Regions from separate parts of the Variovorax stachyos genome, predicted to be linked through region 1. Evidence: predicted binding sites of a transcription regulator. Region 1 holds the regulator's gene; the other holds the start of a gene.
The links. Region 1 encodes NrdR, which represses ribonucleotide reductase genes. Its sites were predicted from a motif close to CACNANATNTNGTG; they were not measured.

Region 2: a site for NrdR is predicted at 2,109-2,122, ahead of ACMGEZ_RS17730 (ribonucleoside-diphosphate reductase subunit alpha). Genes of this name have one in related genera too.

The regions. Positions count from the first base shown of each region.
Region 1 covers NZ_JBLFFN010000002.1:447,321-451,934, forward strand. Annotated here, with positions in the region: gene ACMGEZ_RS05355 (pilus assembly PilX family protein) at 1-70, opposite strand, end outside; gene ACMGEZ_RS05360 (PilW family protein) at 73-1,011, opposite strand; gene pilV (type IV pilus modification protein PilV) at 1,062-1,670, opposite strand; gene nrdR (transcriptional regulator NrdR) at 1,824-2,267, opposite strand; gene glyA (serine hydroxymethyltransferase) at 2,287-3,531, opposite strand; ZMP/ZTP riboswitch at 3,574-3,702, opposite strand; gene ACMGEZ_RS05380 (lytic transglycosylase domain-containing protein) at 3,741-4,586, opposite strand.
Region 2 covers NZ_JBLFFN010000009.1:72,854-77,467, reverse strand. Annotated here, with positions in the region: gene ACMGEZ_RS17730 (ribonucleoside-diphosphate reductase subunit alpha) at 1-1,994, opposite strand, end outside; gene ampD (1,6-anhydro-N-acetylmuramyl-L-alanine amidase AmpD) at 2,343-2,951, opposite strand; gene ACMGEZ_RS17720 (sigma-54-dependent transcriptional regulator) at 2,929-4,443, opposite strand; gene ACMGEZ_RS17715 (two-component system sensor histidine kinase NtrB) at 4,448-4,614, opposite strand, start outside.

The DNA.
Region 1 (4,614 bases):
TCAGCAGCACCACGATCAGAGAAGCGCCGCTCTGGCGCCTTGGGCGTCGGGCTTGCAAAGGTGGCTTCATATTTACTGCCCCTGGTCGTTGCGCAGATGGACCGTGAAGCTCACGACTTGCCGCAGCCTGCCATCATCGGCCGGCGCCTCATACGCGCTGCCAACGTCATCAGTGGAGGCGAAGCTGGCACTGCCGAGGGGAAAAATCGGCCGCTTTTCGGATTTCTGAGTGGATGCGGCGTCGCTGCGCAGGACAAGTCCGATTCGCAGGCTCCGCACGCGCCGCCAATTGGCCCGCGTGGCTGCGATATCGCCCGCGACCGACAACTGGCCGGCACGGAGGTAGCTGTCGGGAACGGTGTCTGGCTTCGAAGCGGCGTCAGTGGGGTCAATGGCCGTATTGGCCTTGACCCCATCGACGCCGTATAGCACCTGAAAATTTTCGACGCCGCGGATCAGCGTCACCGCTGACTTGAAAGGAGGTGAACCCGTCGCGGATCGATAGCATTTCAGCGTCGGTTCGCCATCGTTGGACTTGTCGACGAAGAACACGCTGGTTCGCGCGTCGTCTCGGTTGCTCGCTGGCGTGTCTGCCGGATACCCACTGCAATCGATCATCCCCGCATCTGCCGTCCCCGAGCCAGGAAAGGTTTCGGTGGGTTGGAAACGCAGAACGAGAACATCGCCCCAGGAACCCGGAGGTCGTGTTTTGCCGTTGTCCAACGAATCCTTGTCTGCCAGGGCATTGTCGAAGCCGAATACGTAGGGCAGCGGGTTGGCAGTTAGTCCGGCAGTGCCACTGCGCTTCGTTGCGGAATTGGACACATCTCGATAGCCGGCCTGAACTGCCAGGCGCTGAATGAGGCTGGTGGCGAAGCGCGCGTTGTCACGCAATTGCGAAGCCGAATCGACAGTTGTGAAGCCTCGGCGCGCTGCGAGCAATGCAGAAGTCGCCGCCAGGACGATCAGCAAGCCCACCATCATGGCAACGAGCAACTCGACGAGCGTCATGCCACCCAAACGACGATGCCCTTGAAGGGAGCCCAGACGAGATGCGTGTTTCATAGCGTAGTGCTACCCGCGGTCACGGGCACGATGACGCCTGGCCGGTTTTCAGAGCCGGTTGCGGTCGCGCGAATGCTCCGGTTTTGTTGTCCGGCTTTCGTCGAGAGATGGCTCCAGCCGATCTTGATGACGAGAAGGTCATTCGTTGCACTTGCCGCGCAATCCCACCGCGGCAATCCCTCGTCGGTGTACGGTTCCGTGTCTGAGCAGACCTTGACCCGTGCGCCCGGAAGGTTTTCGTCAACACGGGCCAGCCAATCTGTCATTTCAGCGTTGGCAACCAGTGTTGCGCTGGCGCATGATGAGCCGACTGACAAGCAGTCGGAAACCGTGGCCGGGGCGAGCGGGGAAGAGAAATCGCCGATGTAGGGATTGGCGGTGTCCAGCATCGCGACGTTCTTGTTGCCGCGCATCATTTCGGCCAGTTCGCGTGCCAGATCAACGGCGACTGACTGCAGTCGGGCTTCGCGGTTGTTCTGCAAGGCCATCGCCTGCAAGCCCACCATGCCCAGCAAGCCAAATGAAAGCACCAGCAGTGCGACGAGCACCTCGATCAGAGAAAAGCCCGATGCTCGCCTGCGCCGTTGAATACTCGACTGCACCACTGCCCCCAGCAAAGAGGTCGCCGGGATGGCGACTCAGCCGGCGATTCTGGGAGGCAGGGGGGAGAAAGAAGGGGCCGCTGGGCGGCCTTGCGAAGCCGTTGAGCCCGGAACTCTGACGCCATCTGACGATGACGGCGAGCTTTTGTCAGAAAGTCAAATGTCCCGCAGCAACTGCCTGAACTCGTCCACGTCCTCGAAGCTGCGATACACCGAGGCAAAGCGCACGTAAGCCACCTTGTCCATGCGCTTGAGCTCGCGCATCACCAGCTCGCCGACCTTGGTCGATTCGATCTCGCGCAATCCACTGGAAAGCAGCTTCTGCTCGATGCGCAGCAGCGCATGGTCGATCTGTTCGATGCTCACCGGCCGCTTGCGCAGCGCCAGCATCATCGAGGCGCGGACCTTCTTGGCGTCGAAGTCGGCGCGGCTGCCGTCCTTCTTGACCACCACCGGGAAGTTGACGTCCGGCCGCTCGTAGGTGGTAAAGCGCTTTTCGCAGGTGCCGCACTGACGGCGGCGCCGCACGAAGTCGGCATCCTCCGACACGCGGGTCTCGACGACCTGCGTTTCGAGATGACCGCAGAAAGGGCACTTCATGCGGACGCCATGTGCAAGATCAGCGGTAAACCGGAAAGCGGCTGGTCAGCGCATGCACCTTCGCGCGGACGGCCTCGATCGTGGCGGGGTCGCGCGGGTTGTCCAGCACGTCGGCGATCAGGTTCGCGGTGAGGCGCGCCTCCTCGTCCTTGAAGCCGCGGGTGGTCATGGCGGGCGTGCCGATGCGCACGCCGCTGGTCACCATCGGCTTCTCGGGATCGTTGGGGATGGCGTTCTTGTTGATCGTCATGTGGGCACTGCCCAGCACGCTCTCGGCCTCTTTGCCGGTGATGCCCTTGGCGCGCAGGTCGACCAGCATCACATGGCTTTCCGTGCGACCGCTGACGATGCGCAGGCCGCGCGCGCTCAGCGTCTCGGCCACGATCTGCGCGTTCTTCACGACCTGCTGCTGGTAGGCCTTGAATTCAGGCGACAACGCTTCCTTGAAGGCCACGGCCTTGGCCGCGATCACGTGCATCAGCGGACCGCCCTGCAGGCCCGGGAAGATCGCGCTGTTGATGACCTTCTCGTGCTGCGACTTCATCAGGATGATGCCGCCGCGCGGGCCGCGCAGGCTCTTATGGGTGGTGGAGGTCACCACGTCCGCGTGCGGCACGGGGTTGGGGTACACGCCGGCCGCGACCAGGCCGGCGTAGTGGGCGATGTCGACCATGAAAATGGCGCCGACGTCCTTCGCTACCTTGGCGAAACGCTCGAAGTCGATGCGCAGCGAATAGGCCGAGGCGCCTGCGATGATGAGCTTGGGCATGGCGTCGTGCGCCTTGCGCTCCATCGCGTCGTAGTCGATTTCTTCTTTTTCATCGAGGCCGTAGCTCACGACGTTGAACCACTTGCCGCTCATGTTGAGCGGCATGCCATGGGTCAGGTGGCCGCCTTCGGCCAGGCTCATGCCCATGATGGTGTCGCCGGGCTTGAGGAAGGCGAGCATCACGGCCTCGTTCGCAGACGCGCCGCAATGGGCCTGCACGTTGGCCGCGTCGGCACCGAAGAGCTGCTTGACGCGGTCGATGGCCAACTGCTCGGCGACGTCGACATGTTCGCAGCCGCCGTAGTAGCGCTTGCCGGGATAGCCCTCGGCGTACTTGTTGGTGAGCTGCGAGCCTTGCGCGGCCATGACGGCCGGGGAGGCGTAGTTTTCGCTCGCGATCAGCTCGATGTGCTGTTCCTGGCGGGCGTGCTCGGCCTGGATGGCGGCCCAGATTTCGGGATCGGTCTGTTCGACCAGGGTTTGGCGGTTGTACATGGCAGTCCTTTAAGACGGATGGTCCTTGTTCTTCAAACAAACAAGGGCTGCCCAGGCGAACGGCGGAGCGCCTGCTGTGGGCCGCAGGCGGCACGCTTCCCAGTGGTCATCCACGTCAGCGCATGGCACCTTGAGGAGGTGCTGCGCCTATCGCCAGTCGCGTGCGGTGCGAGTGTAGCCGACGGCTTCGTACACCGCCGCAAAAAAGCCTAAAGATCCGATGCCAGCGCCACGTTCTGCGGGCTCGGGCTGTTGCCCTCCGGCTTGGCTGGCGCCACCACCGGCATGGGCTGCGCGCGCATGCCCGGCGGGGTGGGGGTAGGGGAGGTGGAGGGCGCGCGGCCGGCGATCACCAGTTGCAGCCGCGCATGCTCGGCCATCACCTTGCTCGCATAGCCGCCGTCGTCCGGCAGGTTGGCGGCGCCCACGTAGTACTTGAGGCCGCCTTCGAGCGAACCCGCCCGGGCAATGCATTCCTGCAGGACCTTCACGCCGACACGCATGTTGGTCACTGGGTCGAAGGCGGTCAGGGTGCCGCCGGCGCTTTCATATTTCTCGCCGTGCACCCGGGTCATCACCTGCATCAGGCCCTGGGCACCGACATGGCTCTGGGCGAAGGGATTGAAGCTGGACTCGACAGCCATGATCGCCAGGATCAACGTGGGATCGAGCTTGGTCCGCTTGCCGATTTCGAAGGCCTCGGACACCAGCACGCTCAACGGCTCGACCGCCACGCGGTACTTCTTGCTCAGCCAATAAGCAACCGCGGCCTGCGGCTTCGGCAACTCGTGCGGGTTGGCCGCTGTTGTGCGGTCGATGGCCGTGGGCTCCAGGTCGGAGACCTCGGGCGGCGGCTTGCGGGACTGTAGCCAGCCCATCAGCTGCTCTTCGCCCGACTGGCGCAGATCCGGGCGTGCGGCCAGGGCCAGCACGCCGAACACGATGGCCAAGCCGAGCAGGGCAAAGCCGTTGTGGGTCACTTCGAAAAAGCCTTCGGCCACGTCGGACATGAAAGTCCGCAGCCCGCGGGCTGTGGCACCAAACGCCTGTTTCATCGCTCTTCCTCCTTCTGTGCGGCACCTA
Region 2 (4,614 bases), on a different contig from region 1:
TCCTGGAAGCCCATCAGGCCCAGGCCGACCGGGCGGTGGCGCAGGTTGGAGTCGCGCGCCTTCTTGACCGCGTAGTAGTTGATGTCGATCACGTTGTCGAGCATGCGCATCGCCGTCGCGACCGTGCGTTGCAGCTTCTCCTGGTCGACCTTGCCGTCCTTCAGGTGCTGCAGCAGGTTGACCGAGCCCAGGTTGCAGACGGCAGTTTCGGTATCGCTGGTGTTGAGCGTGATCTCGGTGCAGAGGTTGGACGAATGGACCACGCCGGCGTGCTGCTGGGGCGAGCGCACGTTGCAGGCGTCCTTGAAGGTGATCCAGGGATGGCCGGTCTCGAACAGCATCGTGAGCATCTTGCGCCAGAGGTCGGTGGCCTGGACCGTGCGGCTGGGCTTGATCTCGCCGCGCGCGGCCTTCTCTTCATAGGCCACGTAGGCGGCCTCGAAGTCGGCCCCGAACTTGTCGTGCAGGTCGGGCACGCTGGAGGGCGAGAACAGCGTCCAGCTGCCCTTTTCCATCACGCGGCGCATGAACAGGTCGGGAATCCAGTTCGCCGTGTTCATGTCGTGGGTGCGGCGGCGGTCGTCGCCGGTGTTCTTGCGCAGCTCCAGGAACTCCTCGATGTCGAGGTGCCACGTTTCCAGGTAGGTGCAGACCGCGCCCTTGCGCTTGCCGCCCTGGTTGACCGCGACCGCCGTGTCGTTCACGACCTTGAGGAAGGGCACCACGCCCTGCGACTCGCCGTTGGTGCCCTTGATGTGGCTGCCCAGCGCGCGCACACGGGTCCAGTCGTTGCCCAGGCCGCCCGCGAACTTGGAGAGCAGGGCGTTTTCCTTGATGGACTCGTAGATGCCGTCCAGGTCGTCGGGCACGGTGGTCAGGTAGCAGCTGGAGAGCTGCGAGCGCAGCGTGCCGCTGTTGAACAGCGTCGGCGTGCTGGACATGAAGTCGAAGGAGGACAGTACCTCGTAGAACTCGATCGCGCGCGCCTCGCGGTCGATTTCGTTCAGCGCCAGGCCCATCGCCACGCGCATGAAGAAAGCCTGCGGCAGCTCGATGCGGGTCTTGCGCACGTGCAGGAAGTAGCGGTCGTACAGGGTCTGCAGGCCGAGATAGTCGAACTGCAGGTCGCGCTCGGGCTTGAGCGCGGCGCCGAGGCGGGACAGGTCGTATTGCAGCAGCTTCTCGTCGAGCAACTCGTTGTCGACGCCCTTCTTGATGAACAGCGGGAAGTTGTCGGCATAGGCCTCGGCGCGAGCGGCGGCTGGCACTTCGCGGCCGACCACTTCCTTGAAGATCGTGTGCAGCAACAGGCGCGCGGTGGCGAAGGTGTAGTCCGGGTCCTTCTCGATCAGCGTGCGGGCGGCGAGGATGGAGGCCTTGTAGACCTCGTCGAGCGGCACGCCGTCGTAGAGATTGCGCATGGTCTCGGCCACGATGGGGCCGTCGGTGATGCTTTCGCCGAGGCCGGCGCAGGCGGACGCGATCAGGCCCTTGAGCTCGTTGAGGTCGAGCGCCACGCGCTCGCCGCGGTCGAGCACGTGCAGCGTGGAGACGGCGATCGGGGCATCCTGCTCGCCTTGCCTGGAGCGCTCCTGCGCGCGCCGCTCGCGGTACAGAACATAGGCGCGAGCGATCTCGTGATGGCCGCCGCGCATCAGGCCGAGCTCGACCTGGTCCTGCACGTCCTCGATGTGGAAGGTGCCGCCGCCCGGGCGCGAGCGCAGCATGGCGCGCACCACGCCCTGGGTCAGGGTATCGACCGTCTCGCGCACGCTGGCGGAGGCGGCGCCCTGGGTGCCGTGCACCGCGAGGAAGGCCTTCATCATCGCGAGCGCGATCTTGTTGGGCTCGAAGGGAACGACCGCGCCGTTGCGGCGGATGATCTGGTAATTGGCGAGCGCATTGCCGGCGGGGGAGCCGGCCTTGTCACGGGCTTGTTGCGGCGTCGAGGGAACGGCGCGGGACGTGGCGGGATGGTTCTGGGCAGTTTGCATTCGGTCCTCTGTAGGCAATTCTTGTTGGGGCGGCCGTGCCGCGTCTGGCCGGTTGTTCGGCATGAGGGCACGGGGCAGGGCACACTATATCTGGGGTCTCAGAGGGCCACAACCCACTAGATGTAGTGTTTTCCTTGTAGTTCAATGGCATGCATCCCCTGAAAGCGGCCTGGATGGGGAGCTATGCCGCATCGTTACTGAACCACCTTAGCGCGTACCGCTCTCCATGCGCCCTGCGAACGCATTTGGGCTTGGAAGGCGCATGGTTGCTGAGCGGCTGCGTGCCAAGGCGGCGATGTCGGCGGCGTGGCGCCCGCGCATCGGGGTCGCGGCGAAGATTGAAAAAATTCAGCGCGCCATGACCGTGTCGGGAAACATCGTTCGCTCCCAGCCCAACTGCTGTTGCAGAAGCAGCCAGTCGAAGCCGCTGCCGGGGTCCGCCTTCCGGCCGGGCGCGATGTGCTCGTGGCCCGCGACGAACGCGATGGCGTAGCGCTGCGCGATGGCAGGACAGAGACTGGCCAGGGTTTCGTATTGCGCGAATTCGAAGCGCTCGCCCTCCTGGCCCTCGAGCTCGATGCCGATCGAATCGTCGTTGCAGTTGGCGCGGCCGCGCCAGAACGAGGGTCCCGCGTGCCAGGCGCGGTCGTCGCAGCTCACGAACTGCCAGAGCTCGCCGTTGCGCCGCACATAGAAATGCGCAGACACCTCGAGGCCGCGGATGCTGTCGAAGTAGGGATGCGCATCCCAGTCCAGCTGGTTCGTGAAGAGCTGCTGCACCTCGTCGCCCCCGTAGCGGCCGGGCGGGAGGCTGATCGAATGCAGCACGATCAGGTCGATCTGCGCGCCGGCCGGGCGCGGTCCGAAGTTCGGGGAGCGCAGCGATCGAGCGAAGCGGTACCAGCCGTCTTGCCAGAGCTCCGCGCTGCGGCCCTCAGTCGTCGGCGCCGCTGCCATTGTTGTCGTCGCCGCCGGGCGTCGCAATGCCCAGGCGCGCGATGCGATAGCGGATCTGCCGCAGGCTCAGGCCCAGGCGCGCCGCGGCCGCGGTGCGATTGAAGCCGCTTTCCTGCAGCGCGCGCACGAGGATCTCGCGTTCCTGCTGGTCCAGATAGCTTTGCAGATCGCTCGGCACCGTGGCGGGTTTCGCGGCAGCCGGCGCGGCTTGCGGCTGTTCGGCCGGTGCCTGTGCCGCTGTCGTGGGCGACGTGCTCGCGGGCTCGAGCAGTGCCGCGGGGCTCGAGACATCGATATGCAGCACATCGCCGTCGCTCAGGGCGACTGCACGGTGGAGCAGGTTCTCGAGCTCGCGCACGTTGCCGTTGAGCGGATGCTGCGACAGCCGCTGCAGCACCTCGGGCGACAGCGCGGGGATCGGCATGCCGGCGTCGCGCGCGATCCGGGCCAGCAGCGCCTCGCAGAGCGCCGGCAGGTCCTCGCGACGCTCGCGCAGCGCCGGCACCGCGATCTCGATCACGTTGAGCCGGTAGAACAGATCCTGGCGGAAACGGCCGGCCTGCACCTCGGCCTGCAGGTCCTTGTGCGTGGCGCTCACGATGCGCACGTCGACTGCGTCTTCCTGGGTCGAGCCGATCGGCCGCACGCTGCGTTCCTGGATCGCGCGCAGCAGCTTGGACTGCATCGCCAGCGGCAGGTCGCCGATCTCGTCGAGGAAGAGCGTGCCGCCACGCGCGGCCTGGAAGTAGCCGTCGCGGTCTTGCGAGGAGCCGGTGTAGGAGCCTTTTCTGGCGCCGAAGAACTCGGCCTCGAGCAGGTTCTCGGGAATGGCGCCGCAGTTGACCGCGACGAAGGGCCCGTCGCTGCGCTGGCTGCACGCATGCACCGCGCGCGCCGCCAGCTCCTTGCCGGTGCCGGACTCGCCGCGCACCAGCACCGGTGCCATGCCGCGGGCGACCTTGGCGATGCGTGACTTGACCAGGCGCATCGGCTCGGAGTTGCCGACCAGCCTTTCGAGCGCCGCCGTGCCCGCGTTGCCGATGGTCGCGGCCAGCTTGCTGCCGTTGTCCTCCGCCTGGCGCACCGGCCGCGCGGGTGCGGCCTGCGCCTGCACCGCCGAAGCCACGACGGTGCGGAACTGCTTGAGATCCACCGGCTTGGTCAGGTAGTCGAAGGCGCCCGCCTTCAGGGCCTCGACCGCGTTCTCGGCCGAGCCGTAGGCCGTCATCACCACGCAACGCTCGCTGCGCTGCTCCTGCTGGATGCGCTGCAGGATCTCCATGCCAAGCCCGTCGGGCAGGCGCATGTCGGTGATCACGGCATCGAAGCGGCCGGCGTCCAGATGTTCACGCGCCTCCGACACGCTGCCAGCCGCCTCGACGCGGTAGCCCTCGCGCAGCAGCGTGAGCTCGTAGAGCGTGCGCAGGTCGGGCTCGTCGTCGACGACCAGGATCTGGGCGGGGCGGGGCGCGGGCGGATTGAGGCTGCTCACGGCGCTATTGTGTCAGCCCGCCTTCGCCCGGCACGAAGGTGACGGCGAATTCATTGCCCTCCGGCCCGCCCGCCGGCAGGGCACGGCGCTCGTAGCCGATGGTGGCGCCGTGACGCTCGCACAACTCGCGGCACAGATAGAGGCCGAGGCCGCTGGAGCGGCTCTCGGACG